4 regions of the Agrobacterium sp. ES01 genome follow, and region 3 is predicted to be linked to each of the others. Evidence: predicted binding sites of a transcription regulator. Region 3 holds the regulator's gene; each other region holds the start of a gene.
What was found. The regulator PhoB, encoded in region 3, activates phosphate uptake and scavenging genes when phosphate is short. The targets are predictions, from matches to a motif close to TGTCATNNANCTGTCAT.
Positions count from the first base shown of each region.

Region 1: a site for PhoB is predicted at 1,269-1,285, ahead of ACQQ2Q_RS12755 (DUF1045 domain-containing protein). Genes of this name have one in related genera too.
Region 2: a site for PhoB is predicted at 2,107-2,123, ahead of ACQQ2Q_RS10605 (UDP-2,3-diacylglucosamine diphosphatase). Genes of this name have one in related genera too.
Region 4: a site for PhoB is predicted at 1,861-1,877, ahead of ACQQ2Q_RS03605 (PhoX family protein). Genes of this name have one in related genera too.

Region 1 covers NZ_JBNQTH010000003.1:735,684-739,635, forward strand. Annotated here, with positions in the region: gene puuE (allantoinase PuuE) at 1-376, opposite strand, end outside; gene ACQQ2Q_RS12755 (DUF1045 domain-containing protein) at 493-1,200, opposite strand; gene ACQQ2Q_RS12760 (NAD(P)/FAD-dependent oxidoreductase) at 1,307-2,482, opposite strand; gene mnmD (tRNA (5-methylaminomethyl-2-thiouridine)(34)-methyltransferase MnmD) at 2,481-3,206, shown strand; gene ACQQ2Q_RS12770 (response regulator) at 3,219-3,952, opposite strand, start outside.
Region 2 covers NZ_JBNQTH010000003.1:270,474-274,425, reverse strand. Annotated here, with positions in the region: gene ACQQ2Q_RS10610 (NADP-dependent malic enzyme) at 1-1,927, opposite strand, end outside; gene ACQQ2Q_RS10605 (UDP-2,3-diacylglucosamine diphosphatase) at 2,177-3,025, shown strand; gene ACQQ2Q_RS10600 (MlaE family ABC transporter permease) at 3,239-3,952, shown strand, end outside.
Region 3 covers NZ_JBNQTH010000001.1:1,145,458-1,149,409, reverse strand. Annotated here, with positions in the region: gene ACQQ2Q_RS05650 (aspartate aminotransferase family protein) at 1-726, opposite strand, end outside; gene ACQQ2Q_RS05645 (GcrA family cell cycle regulator) at 1,157-1,711, shown strand; gene phoB (phosphate regulon transcriptional regulator PhoB) at 1,827-2,510, opposite strand; gene phoU (phosphate signaling complex protein PhoU) at 2,532-3,245, opposite strand; gene pstB (phosphate ABC transporter ATP-binding protein PstB) at 3,292-3,952, opposite strand, start outside.
Region 4 covers NZ_JBNQTH010000001.1:695,191-699,142, reverse strand. Annotated here, with positions in the region: gene ACQQ2Q_RS03605 (PhoX family protein) at 1-1,804, opposite strand, end outside; gene ACQQ2Q_RS03600 (acyl-CoA dehydrogenase) at 2,047-3,825, shown strand.

The DNA of each region.
Region 1 (3,952 bases), on a different contig from region 3:
AGGCAATTTCCCAATCCGCCTCCTTCATTGCGGCCACCGCTTCCGGATTGCGCGCCATGGCAAGCGTTACACCATAAACGGTCACCGGCACCTGTCGCTCTGTAAACATGCGCCACAAGCGCCAGAAACCGGCGCGCGAGCCATATTCGTAGATCGATTCCATATTGAGATTGCGCTGGCCGGGCCAAGGCTGCGCGCCGACGATCTCCGACAACAGGCTTTCCGAGGCCCTGTCGCCATCCATGATGCTGCTCTCGCCGCCTTCTTCGTAATTGACGACGAATTGAACGGCGATCCGCGCCGCGTCCGGCCATTTCGGATCGGGCGCATTGCGGCCATAGCCGACGAGATTGCGGGGATAGGTCTTGGTTGTCATACGGTCATCCTGGCTCGTGATGACGCAAACGGTAAGCAGGACAACTCCATATGTCGAGATACAAAACCGGAAACAGTGCGCCGCCATTTAGGCAATGCGGAACAGCTTGAGTGCAATCAGGCGATCTTGCGCGCCGATACACGTCCCATCGGATGCAGGGAATGCACCATAAAAGGCGCACCCGGCTCGCGCTCGACAAACAGCGCCAGATTGGTAAAGGGCACGGGCCGGTGCAGTAGCGGCTCGAAGTAATCCCGGAGCGCCCGGTCGATCCGCGCCATATGCGTGGCCTGCACAGGGCCGGTCAACGGCATCTGGAAGCGGTATTCCTCCATCACATGAGGATTTCCCCAGCGATGCAGATTGGCAAATTGCGGTGCCGTCAGATGATCAGGATTGCGCCGCTCGATCTCAGCTTCCGTAAGAGGCGCGGCATAAGCGTGGAAATGCTGAACCACGGTCGCCGCAAGAGTCTCGATTTCGGCACAGGGCAACCTGAGACCCAAACCGAAGTGATTGCTGAACCGCATGACCTCGAGGCTTTCAATGACGAAGGGCTCGACCGTGCCGGCAAACCGCATGAGTTCACGCAGCAAGGCCGGCTCGCTCGTATCGGCATGCAAGGCAAAGGGCGCCTTCAGTTCAGCATGAAATCCATAGCGGCGCGGCAAGGCTGTCTGGAAGGCGATATCGTGGTGATAGACACCCAGACTGTCCGGATGCTCGACCTCTTCGCCCGAATAGACGCTGCGACCCAGCCAGCTTGCGCCTGCCAGTGTCAACGGATCGCCATAAGAAGGCGTGAAGAAGATGGCGTAGCGCATGGCATTCCTCGTCCGTTCGGGTCACATCGGCGTTAATCACCGATTGCTCATGCAGATAGGTGATTTGCATGACAATTTGACGAAGAATCAGAGGGATGGCTCGCGTTTAGCGCGAAGCCGATTCCAGATGCGCAGAAAAGAGGAAGGATGCAGGCAGATCGATAGCGCGATCGCCGACCAGGGCCATGACCGCATCTGCCAGCTGATGCGCCACCCCGAAGCTCACCTTGAAGCCGCCGGTAAACGCCAGGATATTGGAGTGAGCCGGATGCGGGCCGATCATGGGATCGCGCCCAATCGCCTTGGGCCGCAAGCCGGCCCAGCGCGCGATCACAGGCGCATCGGTCAGAACCGGAGCAATCCTGCGGGCCTCGGCAATCAAGGTCTCCAGTTGCGCATCGGTATCGTCTGCGGAGGAAAAACTGTTTTCACTGGTACTGCCGATCGCAACAATCCCATCATCGTGCGGAACGACGTAGAGACCATCGCGAAAGATCAATGGCCGATCCTCCAACCCCTCAGCCTTCATCAGGGCCGCCTGCCCCTTGACCGGCATACCCAGGGGCTTTTTCGTCGGTTCGCCAAGCCCTTGCAGCAATGGGAATGACTGATGCCCAGCCGCAATCAGGCAATGCCCGAACACAACTGTATCGCCATCGGAAAGGCGTGCACTGCTGGCATTCGGCTGGAGCGCAGCGACACTGGAATTCTCAACGATACGCACATGTTTGGCCCGCCTGAGCAGCGTGATGAGAACGGCGAGCAGTTGCCGTGGCGACACCCGGCCGGCAAGCGTATCGTGCACGATCCCATGTTCCGCCACATCGGCAGAGGGCCAGCCGCCGATCATCGGACTATCAAAGACCTCCCAGCGAAAATCATGACCTGTTGCCTGCCAGTTCACCTTCGCCTCAAGCGCTTGCCGCTCCGCCGTTACGCGATGATGCGCCGTGGGCAGCGGAATGATCCGCCCGCAACGCCGATAGCCTGACTTCAATCCGCTTTCGGCTTCCAGCCGTTCGATTTCCTCTTCAAGTGCGATCAATGCGGTGAACTGGAATTGCTTTTTCGGGTTCCATCGCTCCGGCGCATGCGCCATCAGCGCGCCCAGAACGCCACCGCTTGCACCCTGCCCCAGAACACCGGCATCCACGAGCAATGTGTTGATACCCAGCCGCTCGGCCTTGAGTGCAGCCCAAAGCCCCATAATGCCGCCGCCGACAATCAAAAGATCGACGGAAGATTGACCGCCGGCTCCGGTCAGAATATCGGCTTCAGGCATGACAGTTACAAATCTCGATCCAGCGGATAAAAATGAGGACAATGCCCTCGTCTGGCACGAGGGCGATATGCCTTATTCAACCGCCTTTGGCGACCACTTTTATTGCCAGACCGATGGCAGGCTTGAATGTGGTCATGTCTTCATGGCCGGCAACGGCCTGCCGGAGCGCTGGCATTCGGCCGGCAAGTTCCGCATCGGCGAGCTCGGTTTCGGCACCGGTCTGAACGCCTGCGAAACCTGGCGGCAATGGAAGCTGGAACGTAAGCCGGGCGGACACCTGCATTTCACATCCTTCGAACTCTATCCGATGAGCCGGGACGCGATTGACCGCGCCCTCGCGCATTGGCCGGAACTGGATGCCGAAAGACAGGCGCTGACCGCACTTTGGCCCGATACTCCGAAAGACGTGATCGATATAACGCTGGACGACGCCACACGCCTGACGGTGGTGTGCGGGAACGCCTTGCCCAATGTCCGATCGGCGCAGGCCCTGTTCGATGCCTGGTATCTCGATGGTTTTGCCCCCTCGCGTAACCCCGACATGTGGTCACCTGAACTGATGCAGGCCGTCCACGACCGCACCGCGGAAAACGGCAGTTTCGCCACCTATGCCGCCGCCGGTTTCGTCCGTCGCAACCTGATCGCAGCCGGCTTCAATCTCGAGCGCCGCAAGGGCTTTGCCGGCAAAAGGGAGATGCTGTGCGGGGTAAGATCGGCGGGCTGACCGTCACATCGATCAGCCCTGAGCGCCTTTGGACGATGCGCGCGCGTCGGCGAAATCCTTCAGCCAGACGGCAATCTTCTGTTCCAGCAGTTCGGGACTGATCGGTTTGGAGAGATAATCGTCCATTCCCGCCGCCAGACACATGTCGCGATCGCTGTCGAGCGCATGCGCCGTTACAGCGACGATCGGCACATGCTGCCTGGCGCCCATCAGGTTTTCCTTGGCGCGAATGGTACGGGTTGCCTCGTGTCCGTTCATCACAGGCATGGAGACATCCATGAGGATCATGCGCGGATTGTCGCGCTCCCAAGCAGCGACTGCTTCCTCACCGTTCTGCACAATCTTGAAGCTCAATGGGGTCGCCTGAAGGATCTGCGTGAAGACGATCTGGTTCACCTCGTTATCTTCTGCCACCAGCACATCGAGGTCACTGCCACCCTGCGGGACAGTGTTTTCAGGTTTTGCCGGCAGCGGCGTCGGCTTGGCTGCCACGGGAAGGTTCGGGCCGTTCCCGGCAGATGGAGCAGCGTTCAAACCACGTTTCAGCCGTGCCGCCCGCGTCACATCGATAATGGCCTTGCGCAGCATGCTGGCCCGCGCCGGCTTCATCAGGTGCGCCTGAATATTGAGTTCATCCAGAATATCGTCGTCACCAACCATGTCCATGGAGGTCAAGAAGATGATGGCAATCTCGTCGAAGCGGTGATCGGCACGAATGCGCCGCGCGAGCTCAACGCCATTCATCT
Region 2 (3,952 bases), on a different contig from region 3:
CGGCGCGCGGCGTGATGCCGAAGCGACGGATTTCGTTGGCGGCCATCACCGTCATCTCCGCCACTTCCTCCGCACTCGGATTGTATGTGACATAGGTGTCCGTGAAGAAGGTCGCGCCGCGTGAGGAGATCAGCAGGCTGAGGCCGGAGAAATCTATAATGCCGGGCTTCTTGCCGATGATCTGACGCACATCGCGCAGATGGCGATCGTAGCGACCTTCTACGCCGCAGATCATCGCATCTGCTTCGCCACGCTTGACCGACAATGCGCCAATGACCGTCGAATTGGTACGCACGATTGTGCGGGCTGCCTCAGGCGTTACACCCTGACGGCCGACCAGTGCGAAATAATCGTCGACATATTCGCGGAAACGCGGATCGCCTTCCGGGTTGACGACCGGGAAATCGACATCCGGGCGGATGCGCAGGCCGAAACGCTTGAGGCGCGTTTCGATGATCTGCGGACGCCCGATCAGGATCGGTTGAGCTGTGTTTTCTTCCAGCAGAACCTGCGCGGCGCGCAGCACGCGCTCGTCTTCACCTTCGGCAAAGATCACGCGCTTGCGGGTGGCAACCTTGGCGCTGGCAAAGATCGGCTTCATGATGAAGCCGGAGCGGAAGACAAAGCGGTTCAGCTGATCGAGATAGCTGTCGTAATCTTCGATCGGCCGCAGTGCCACGCCGGAATCGGCTGCGGCCTTGGCGACAGCCGGCGAAATGCGCAGGATCAGGCGCGGGTCAAAGGGCGAGGGGATCAGGTAGTTGGGACCAAACACCGGTGTCTCGCCGGTATAGGCGCGGGCGGCAACTTCGGAGACTTCCTCGCGGGCAAGGGCTGCGATGGCACGTACGGCGGCCATCTTCATCTCTTCGTTGATCGTGGTCGCGCCGCAATCGAGTGCACCCCTGAAAATATAGGGGAAGCACAGAACGTTGTTGACCTGATTGGGGAAGTCGGAACGCCCTGTGCAGATCATGGCATCGGGTCGTGCCTCGCGCGCCAGATCCGGCATGATTTCCGGGTTAGGGTTGGCAAGCGCCATGATCAGCGGTTTGTCTGCCATGCGGGCCAGCAGTTCGGGCTTCAAGACACCGGCTGCAGACAGGCCAAGAAAGACGTCGGCGCCGTCGATGGTCTCGGAGAGCTGGCGCTTGTCGCTTTCCTGCGCATAGACAGACTTCCATGGATCCATCAGCACTTCGCGGCCAACATAGACAAGGCCTTCGATATCATGGACCCAGATATTTTCGCGCCTGACGCCCAGCAGCACCAGCAGGTTGAGGCAGGCAAGGGCCGCGGCGCCGGCGCCAGAGGCGACGATCTTGGCGTCCTCGATATTCTTGCCGGCCAGTTCCAGCGCATTCAACACGCCGGCAGCGACGATGATTGCGGTGCCGTGCTGGTCGTCGTGGAAGACCGGGATATTCATCTTGGCGCGCAATTGCTGCTCGACCTCGAAACATTCAGGTGCCTTGATGTCCTCAAGGTTGATGCCGCCGAAAGTGGGCTCGAGCGCGGCCACGGTGTTGACCATTTCGTCGACCTGGACGGCGTCGATCTCGATATCGAAAACGTCGATGCCGGCAAATTTCTTGAACAGGACGGCCTTGCCTTCCATCACCGGCTTTGATGCCAGCGGGCCGATATTGCCAAGGCCCAGAACGGCCGAGCCGTTCGAAATGACGGCGACGAGATTGCCGCGCGCGGTGTAGTCGGCCGCGGTTTCAGGGTTGTCGCGGATTGCAAGGCACGGGGCCGCGACACCGGGTGAATAGGCAAGAGCCAGATCGCGCTGGTTTCCGAGCGGCTTTGACGCCTGGATCTCAAGCTTACCAGGGCGCGGATAGCGGTGATAGAAGAGTGCCTGCGCGTCCAGATCACCCGTTTCGGGACCGGATTGCTGCTTGGATGTGTCTTTCGAGGTCATTCTGTCACCGAGATCTTGTCTATTGCCTTGTCACTGTCACTCCATACACCAATTGGGCGGAATGGCGAGTATTGGATTACAGCCAAGTGTGTTGCCGAAACGTGTATTCGTTCGGTTTCAGGGCTGTTTTCCACCGGAATCGGCTCACTGGAGCCTGCAACCGCCCTTCAACTGCCGCTTGTCATCTTCCTGATACACGAGTCTGGTTTTCAAAACGCGACATGGACCATCGTTGAGAGGATGACGCCCGTGAGCGCAAACATCGAAACCCGGCACTTCAGAACATTGTTCATATCGGACGTTCATCTTGGCTCCAAAGCCGCCAAAGCCGATTTCCTGTTGGACTTTCTGAGAACCCATGAAGCTGACACGATCATCCTGGTTGGGGACATCATCGATGGCTGGCGCCTGAAGCGCAGCTGGTACTGGCCGCAGAGCTGCAATGATGTGGTGCAGAAGCTGCTGCGCAAGGCCCGAAAAGGTACGCGCATCGTCTATATTCCGGGCAATCACGACGAATTTTTGCGGGCCTTTCCGGGCACCCATTTTGGCGGCATCGAAGTGGCGCACCGGATGATTCACGAGACGGCAGACGGAAAGAAGTATCTGGTCCTGCATGGCGACGAGTTCGACATGGTGGTTCGCAATGCCCGACTGCTCGCTTATCTTGGTGACTGGGCCTACGATATGGCAATTGCGATCAATGTGGTGGTCGCGGCCGTTCGTCGTTATCTGGGCATGCCTTACTGGTCCTTTTCGGCCTGGGCCAAGCAGCAGGTGAAACAGGCGGTGAATTTCATCGGTGAGTTTCAGCGCGTTGTCGCGGAAGAAGCGCGAAAAAATGACGTGGATGGCGTGATCTGCGGCCATATTCACCACGCGGTGATGGAGGATATTGACGGTATCCACTACATCAATACCGGGGATTGGGTTGAAAGTTGCACTGCCGTTGCCGAAAACCAGGACGGCACATTCGAGATGATCAATTGGGGCCATCTGATCGGCGCGGCAAAGCCGATCGCGGCTTTGCCGGCACCGCAATCACAGATGCCGGTCCAGGTCGAGGCCGCCAAAGTGTCCGATATACAGGCCGCCTGATTCCCGTCACCGTCTCGCGGGCACGCGTTACCGGGGCTCTGCGTCAGGTGGCGAGGCGCTATCTGTTGCCGCAGGGTGACTATGGCCTGTGTAAAGACGTTATGCGGATGGAAATGCCGGCGCGGCGAGCTATATTAACGTTTCTGAACTGTATTTCCGATGGCCGATATGTGATGTGTGCGGCCACCATTCATACCGAAGAGACATGTAAGCTTGAAGCCGGTCAATCAGGATAGCGCGAAGATCGAGTGGGCCGGCTCTTCCGAAGGCTCGGCGCGCACGCTCATGTTCAGCGGACCGTGGACCAATGCGTCCCTCGGGCCTGTGATATCCCAGCTAGACAGTGTCACCGGGGAGAATGCCCAAGGTGATGTCGCGCTCGACATTTCCGGTATTTCGACGATGGATATGGCGGGTGCCTGGTTGGTGCGGCGCATCTCCATCGGCTTTGCTCAGCGCGGCCAAAAGGCATCTTTGGCAGGCGGTTCGGACACCATGATCGAGCTGATCGAGGAGTTGCCCGACGAGGTCCCCAAACCCGCGCCAGCGGCTCCGAAGCTGCCGATTTTCGAACGCCTCTTCAGTCCACTCGGCAGGATGACTGTTGATCTCTGGGATGACGTTCTGGCGATGCTCTATGTCATAGGCTCGGCGGTACGTGGAGCCCAGACGAAGATCAATCGCGGCAGCGGCATATCTCCGGCAGCCGTGGTCAACCAGCTTGACCATATGGGCGTCCGCGCTGTTCCCATCATCACGCTGATGTCGTTTCTGATCGGAGCCATCATTGCCCAGCAGGGCGCGTTCCAGCTTCGCTATTTCGGTGCCGAGATCTTCGTGGTCGATCTCGTCGGCATTTTGCAATTGCGCGAAATCGGCGTGTTGCTGACTGCGATCATGATTGCCGGACGGTCCGGTAGCGCCATC
Region 3 (3,952 bases):
CGCCATGATGTCTGGCGTGATGCCTGCCCATTCATGGGCAAACAGCTTGCCGGTACGGCCAACACCGCACTGCACTTCATCAAGCATCAGCAAAAGGCCGTGCTCATCGCAAAGTGCCCGCAATTCCCGCAGGAACGCGTTGGACGCGAGGCGAATACCGCCTTCGCCCTGCAACGGTTCAAGCAGGATGCCAGCCGTCTCCTCGGTGATCGCAGCCTTCACAGCTTCGATATCGCCGAACGCAACCTGATCGAAGCCGGGAGCCTTGGGGCCGAAGCCTTCCAGATACTTTTCCTGACCACCCGCCGCGATCGTCGCAATCGTCCGGCCGTGAAACGCGCCCTCAAAGGTAATGATGTGGAAGCGCTCTGGGTTGCCCTTGGCAAAATGGTAACGACGCGCGGTCTTGATCGCGCATTCCAGAGCTTCTGCGCCGGAATTGGTAAAGAACACGCGGTCGGCAAATGTTGCAGCCGTCAGACGCTCGGCAAGCTTTTCCTGGCCCGGAATGTCGTAGAGATTGGAAAGGTGCCAAACCTTGTCCGCCTGCTCTTTCAAGGCGCTCACCAGATGAGGATGCGCATGGCCGAGTGAGTTCACCGCGACGCCGGCGGCAAAGTCGAGATAGCGCTCGCCGTCTTCGGTGATCAGCCAGACACCCTCGCCGCGTTCGAAGCGCAACGGAGCGCGATTATAGGTCTGATAGAGCGGGGAGGCCTCGGCCATTGCGCTTGACTCCTTCGACAGGCACGGAAGATATGGGTTTCGCTGATTGGCGGGTGTTACGAAGTCTAAAAATCAAAAATGCCGCCTTGCGGCGGCTCGCGCACTATCTTCATTTCGGACCCCCATGTCAATAAATCACCGCAATTGCGGGACTTTTTAGCACGGTGCCGTCGCAGCCACGCTTTAGTAGGCGATAGTGGTATTTTAGCCTGTGGACAGCAAGTTGGGGAAAACTATGAAATCGATTCGCGATGATTCCGGCGACTCTTGTCACGGAGTCAGGCTCACACTAGGTTAATGATCAATTACTAGACTGCATGCGGCGGAACTAGTCACCGACAATATCGAGGCATATTTTTTGTTTCGGAGTCTTCCGAGGCAGCGGTGAAGGATTCGGCCTCGGAATGCGCTACAGGCGGAGATATTTGGCATGAATTGGACTGATGAGCGCGTTGAAAGGCTGACGAAGTTGTGGGCCGAAGGTCTCAGCGCAAGCCAGATCGCGGCACAACTAGGCGGCGTCAGTCGAAACGCTGTCATTGGCAAGGTACACCGACTTTGTTTGCCCGGTCGCGCCAAGGCTGGCGGCTCCTCGTCTGCCTCTCGCGCGCCAAAGCGTCCGGCGCCAACGACAGCGCGGCCGCAAAGCTTTCAGCCACGTGTAGCCACGCGCTCGGCCGCCCGTCCTGCCGGCACAACCGTGTCACACGATGAAATCGAAGCTGGTGGCGAAGAGGAGCGTGCAGTCGTTCCGGTGCCATCCAATGTCGTGGTGCCGATTTCGCGTCGTCTTGCCCTCACGGAACTCACCGATCGCACCTGCAAATGGCCGATTGGCGATCCGATGACTGATGAGTTTCATTTCTGCGGTTGCGAGGCATCGGATAACGCACCTTACTGCACCTACCACTCGAAACTGGCTTATCAGCCAGTCAATGACCGCAGGCGCTCATCCGCGCAAAAGCAATCGCTTCCCAGCCGATAAAGATCATGAGATGAGGCCCCGCAAGGGGCCTTTTTTATGCAGCAAGTAAAAAGCCCACCGCCTGGCTGGGCGATGGGTTGAAACAGCGGTAGCAACCGCCAGCATGGGTGACCTGTCAGGCCTCCATGGAATATCCGGCGCCGCGCACGGTGCGGATCACGTCCTGCATGTTGGAAAAATTAAGCGCCTTGCGCAGCCGGCCGACATGCACGTCCACGGTACGCTCGTCCACATAGATGTCATGCCCCCACACACCGTCGAGAAGCTGTGAACGCGAATAGACGCGCCCGGGCGATGCCATCAGGAATTCCAGCAGACGAAATTCGGTCGGTCCAAGTCGAACTTCACGGCTCTTGCGGTGAACACGATGCGTTTCGCGGTCGAGTTCGATGTCGCCGCAACGCAGAACGCTGGACAGCACTTCTGGCCGCGCCCTACGCAACATGGCTTTTACCCGTGCCATCAGTTCCGGTGTGGAGAAGGGCTTGACCACGTAGTCGTCTGCACCTGTCGCCAATCCGCGTATGCGTTCGCTTTCCTCGCCGCGTGCCGTCAACATGATGATCGGCAGCCGTTCTGTTTCCGGGCGAACCCGAAGGCGGCGGCAAAGTTCGATCCCCGACACGCCGGGCAACATCCAGTCAAGGATCAGGAGATCAGGAACCCGTTCCTGCATGCGTATTTCGGCCTCGTCGCCCCGAAGGATCGTCTCGACTTCATAGCCCTCAGATTCCAGATTGTAACGCAGGAGGACGCTCAGCGCCTCCTCGTCTTCAACCACAGCTATTTTCGGCGCCATCTAGTGTCTCACTTCAAGTGCTTATTCCGCGACCGCACTGACATCGGTCGTCGTATCGTCCTTGGGACGGTCACCTTCCGGCTGCATACCGGTGGTCATGTAATAGATGGTCTCTGCGATATTGGTCGCGTGGTCACCCACTCGCTCGATATTCTTGGCGCAGAACAGCAGATGCGTGCAGGTCGTGATATTGCGCGGATCTTCCATCATGTAGGTCAAAAGCTCGCGAAACAGCGAGGTGTAGATGGCGTCGATCTCTTCGTCGCGGTCACGGATGATCTTGGCCTTTTCCGCAGAACGGGTGGTGTAGACATCCAGAACATCGGTCAGCTGTTCGAGTGCGAGTTCGGAGAGATGTTCCAGTCCGCGCGCCAGCTTGCGAGGGACGCCGGTGCCCTGAACGGCCATCACGCGCTTTGCATTGTTCTTGCCCATGTCACCAACGCGTTCCAGATCGCTGGCAATTCTCAGCGCACCGATGATTTCGCGCAGGTCGGCTGCGACCGGCTGGCGACGAGCTATGGTGATGATGGCCTTGTCACCGATTTCCCGCTCGGCATTGTCCATCACCACGTCGTCAGAAATCACCTTCTGGGCAAGGGCGGCGTCGGAATTGACCAATGCGCGGACCGAGTCACCGACCATCTGTTCGGCAAGGCCCCCCATCTCGGAGATGCGCCGGATCAGATATTTAAGGTCTTCATCGAAAGCGGATAGAATATGGGTCGATGGCATTTGAGGTATCCTCGAAATTGGCTTCAGCGCGGATGAAAACGGGATATCAGCCGAAGCGGCCCATGATGTAATCCTGCGTGCGCTGATCATCCGGATTGGTGAACATCTTGTCTGTGTCGTTTTCCTCAACGAGTACGCCAAGATGGAACATGGCGGTGCGCTGCGAGACACGCGCGGCCTGCTGCATCGAGTGCGTCACGATCACGATCGTGTAATTGGCGCGCAGCTCATGGATGAGTTCTTCAACCTTGGCCGTCGCAATCGGATCGAGCGCCGAACAGGGTTCATCCATCAAAATGACTTCCGGGCTGACCGCTACTGCGCGCGCGATGCACAGGCGCTGTTGCTGACCACCGGAAAGGCCGGTGCCTGGCTCCTGAAGGCGATCCTTCACTTCGTTCCAGAGGCCGGCCTTCTGCAGGCTTGTCTCGACGATCTGGTCCAGGTCGGCCTTGCCCTTGGCGAGCCCGTGGATGCGCGGACCATAAGAGATGTTTTCATAGATCGACTTCGGAAAGGGGTTCGGCTTCTGGAACACCATGCCCACACGGGCGCGCAACTCCACCACGTCGATCGAAGGATCGTAGATATCCAGCTCGTCGAGTGTGATCTTGCCGGCCACGCGGCAATTTTCGATCGTGTCATTCATGCGGTTCAAGCAGCGCAGAAAGGTCGACTTTCCGCAGCCGGATGGGCCGATCAGGGCA
Region 4 (3,952 bases), 450 kb from region 3:
GATGCTGGATGCCAACGAAGTGGGTGCGGCGGTCGGCAGACCAGGTCTGGCCTGTGACTTCCGATCCCTTCGGCGCTGTCAGGAAGCGCTCGATGCGGCCCGTTGCCGGATCGCCTGCAAGCATCTGGTTATTGCCCTGACCTGCAAAATCATCCTCGTTGCTGTCCTCGCCATCGGTCTGGATCCACAAGAGACCGGTGGTGTCGAACATCATGCCATCGGGAGAGTTGAACATATTGCCCGAATTGATGTTGGTCGAACCGGCATAGGCATCCTTGTGGACATCCGGATTACCGGCCATGCAAAACAGGTCCCACTGGAACTTGCCGTCGGCATGATCGTCATTTTCCGGATACCAGCGCACGATCTGGCCATATTCATTCTTCTCGCGCGGGTTCGGGCCACCGACCGGTGTCGCGTCGCCGCCGGCATTCGGCTTGACGCCGCGGTTCTTGTTGTTGGTCAGCGCGCAATAGGCTTCGACCGCAATCGGGTTGATCGCAACCCATTCCGGACGGTCCATCGTCGTGGCACCGACCTTTGACGCCGCCATGCGGGTAAAGACGAGGATTTCGTCCGTCTTCATGCCGGTTGTGTCCGGTGTCAGGGCCAGCCATTCACCATTGCCGTCATCGCTGAACTTGGCGACGTAAAGCGTGCCCTTGTCGAGCAGCGTCGAGGTGTCGTTTCCGGCCACATAGACGTCGTCGGAAACGAACTTGTAGAGATACTCGCCGCGCTCGTCGTCACCCATATAGACGATCACGCGACCGTCGCGGGCAAGCGCCACGGCAGCATTCTCATGCTTGATACGACCCAGTGCTGTGCGCTTGACCGGTGTCGAGGAGGCATCCGACGGGTCGATCTCGACGACATAGCCTGCACGATGCGGTTCGTTCGGGTTCTTCGAGATGTCGAAGCGCGGATCGAACTGCTCATAGGCATAACGTGTCTCGTTCGAGATGCCGTAACGCTTGTAGTCTTCCGGCAGGGTGAAATCCGCATCGGTCGATCCGAAATAGCCGTTGAAGTTTTCTTCGCAGGTGAGATAGGTGCCCCATGGTGTGCGACCGGCACCGCAATTGTTGAAGGTCCCGAGACATTCCGTGCCGGTTGGGTCGGCTTCGGTCTTCAACAGATCGGAACCGGCGGCGGGGCCGGAAATCTTCATCGGCGTATTGTGGTGGATACGACGGTTGAACGGGCTGTCGAGCACGATCTCCCAGCCATTGTCGCCTTCAGCCACTTCCATCACGGTCACACCCTGCATGTTCTGCAGGATCTTCACGTCATCGGCGCTCTTCGGCATGCCCTTTTCGTTGTGCGGAAGATTGATCTCCGGGTTCACATATTCATGGTTTACAGCGATCAGCTGATGACCGCCCACCACGAACAGTTCCATGCCGTCGGTGTTCTCGCCGAATACCTTGTCGGAATTCTCGACGCTCACGCCATTGGCCGGGTCGACGTCGCTGACGTTGGAAAACAGCGGCTGGCCCCACTTGGCAAGCGGCTTCCAGTGATAGCCTTCGGGCACATGCACGGTATGGTCTGTTGCAATCGGAACCGGCTTGAAGGCAAAGCGGCTGGCTGCTTCCTGCGCCTCAGCCGAGGTCGAAGACATCAGGTTGCCAACTGTGCCCATGGCAGCCGCTGCCGAACCCATCGCCAGCACGCCACCCAGAAAGCCGCGACGCGAAATCGCGCGCTCGACCACGCGGTCGAATTCGGTTTCTGCCGGAGGCGGCGTCTGCAATTCGTCCCATTCGTCCCAGGACAGTTTGGATGTGTCGATATCGCTCATGGATTTTCCCTCGTTCACGTTTGGAATGGTTCCAGATGCGCGAATAGACTGTGAAAATCACAGCCGAATGACGATAGAGGCATTTTACGGTTTGAGCGCATATGGTCGAAAATTTCTCCCCATATGCAATTCCAAAAAGTTGACGTTTACGTAAAAATCAACTAGCCAAGGAAAGGGATGGAAACTTCGCGAACAAGGCGACATGATCGGCGCCCGCGAGGCATGGAAGGCAGGAGGATTGCATGTACAAGGCACCCGTTGACGAGATTGCGTTTACGCTCAAGCACGTGGCCAATATGGGCGATGCGCTCGATAAGGGGCTGCTTGGCGATCTGAGCGACGATCTGGTCGATGCCATTCTCCAGGAAGCCGGACGGTTCGCCACCGATGAGGTAGCCCCGCTCGCGGAAGTCGGCGATCGTCAGGGCGCCAGGCTTTTGGACGGCAAGGTCACGGTACCGGACGGCTGGGCCGATCTTTACCGCCACTGGGCCGAAGGTGGCTGGAATGCGCTGACAGCACCGGAGGAATTCGGCGGTCAGGCCCTGCCGTATATGCTCAATGTCGCCGCGCTGGAAATGTGGAATTCCGGTTCCATGGCTTTTGCCCTCGGTCCGACACTCACCATGGGCGCGTCTGAAGCCCTGAGCGCTCACGGCGCATCGGAGCTCAAGGAGAAATTCCTGCATAAGATGGTGTCCGGCGAATGGACCGCCACCATGAACCTCACGGAACCGCATGCAGGCTCCGATCTCGGTGTGATGAAAACCCGAGCCGAGCGCCGCGACGACGGCACCTACCGGATCTTCGGCCAGAAGATCTTTATCACCTGGGGCGACCACGAGATTACCGACAATATCGTCCATCTTGTTCTGGCCCGCTTGCCGGATGCTCCGGCTGGAACCCGTGGCATCTCGCTCTTTCTGGTGCCGAAATATATCCTGAACGACGACGGCACGCCCGGCGCCCGTAACGATCTCTATTGCCATTCTCTGGAACACAAGCTCGGCATTCACGGCTCGCCCACCTGCACCATGATCTATGGCGACGGCAAGTTTGGCGACGAAGCCGGTGCCGTGGGCTATCTGATCGGCGAGGAAAACCGCGGGCTGGCCTGCATGTTCACCATGATGAACAATGCCCGCCTGGCGGTCGGCATGCAGGGTGTCGCGATCTGCGAAGCAGCCACCCAGAAGGCGGTGGAATACGCCAGGGACCGCACACAGGGGAAAGCGCCCGGCTGGTCTGGTTCGGGTATGAGCCCGATCATCGAACATCCGGATGTTGCACGCACGCTCGTTACCATGAAGGCCTTGACGCAAGGGTCGCGCGCCATCTGCTATTCCTGCGCCAACGCCATCGACCTGTCGCACCGCATGGAAGGTTCTGACGCCGCGCACTGGACGGAACGTGCCGCCCTTTTGACACCGATTGCCAAGAGCTTTGCCACTGATTGCGGGGTGGATGTCGCCTCGCTGGGTATCCAGGTGCATGGCGGCATGGGCTTCATCGAGGAAACCGGTGCCGCCCGTTATTGGCGCGACGCTCGCATTGCCCCGATCTATGAGGGCACAAACGGCATTCAGGCCATCGACCTGGTCACCCGCAAACTGCCGCTCTCGAACGGAGATCAGGTGCGTGGCTTCATCGCCGAACTGAAAGACATCGCCTCAGCGGTCCGCGCGTCCAATCGCGATGGTTTCGCAGAAACAGCCAACCGCCTCGACGCCAGCATTGCCGATCTTGAGGCCGCAACTGACTGGCTGCTGATGCAGCTCTCCAAGGGCGATCAGACAGCCGCTTTGTCTGGAGCGACGCCTTATCTGCGCCTGTTCGGTCTGACCTTGACCGGTGCCTATCTTGCCAAGGGGGGGCTCGCCGAGGAAGAGCACGGGCGCGACCACCGCATCGCGCTGTGCCGCTTTGCCGCCGAAAACCTGATCGCCGAAACGGCCGCGCTGAAAGACCGCGTCATCAATGGCGAGGCGAGCCTCGCCGCGGCCCGCGCGGTTTTGGGGTGAGGGTTCATTCCCCGTCCCAACGTCTTCCCACAAGGGGGAGGGGCTGATGCGCCGAGATCGGTCGCGACCGCTGCGACCCGGAATTATCCCCTTTGTGGGGGAGATGGCCGGCAGGCCAGAGGGGCAA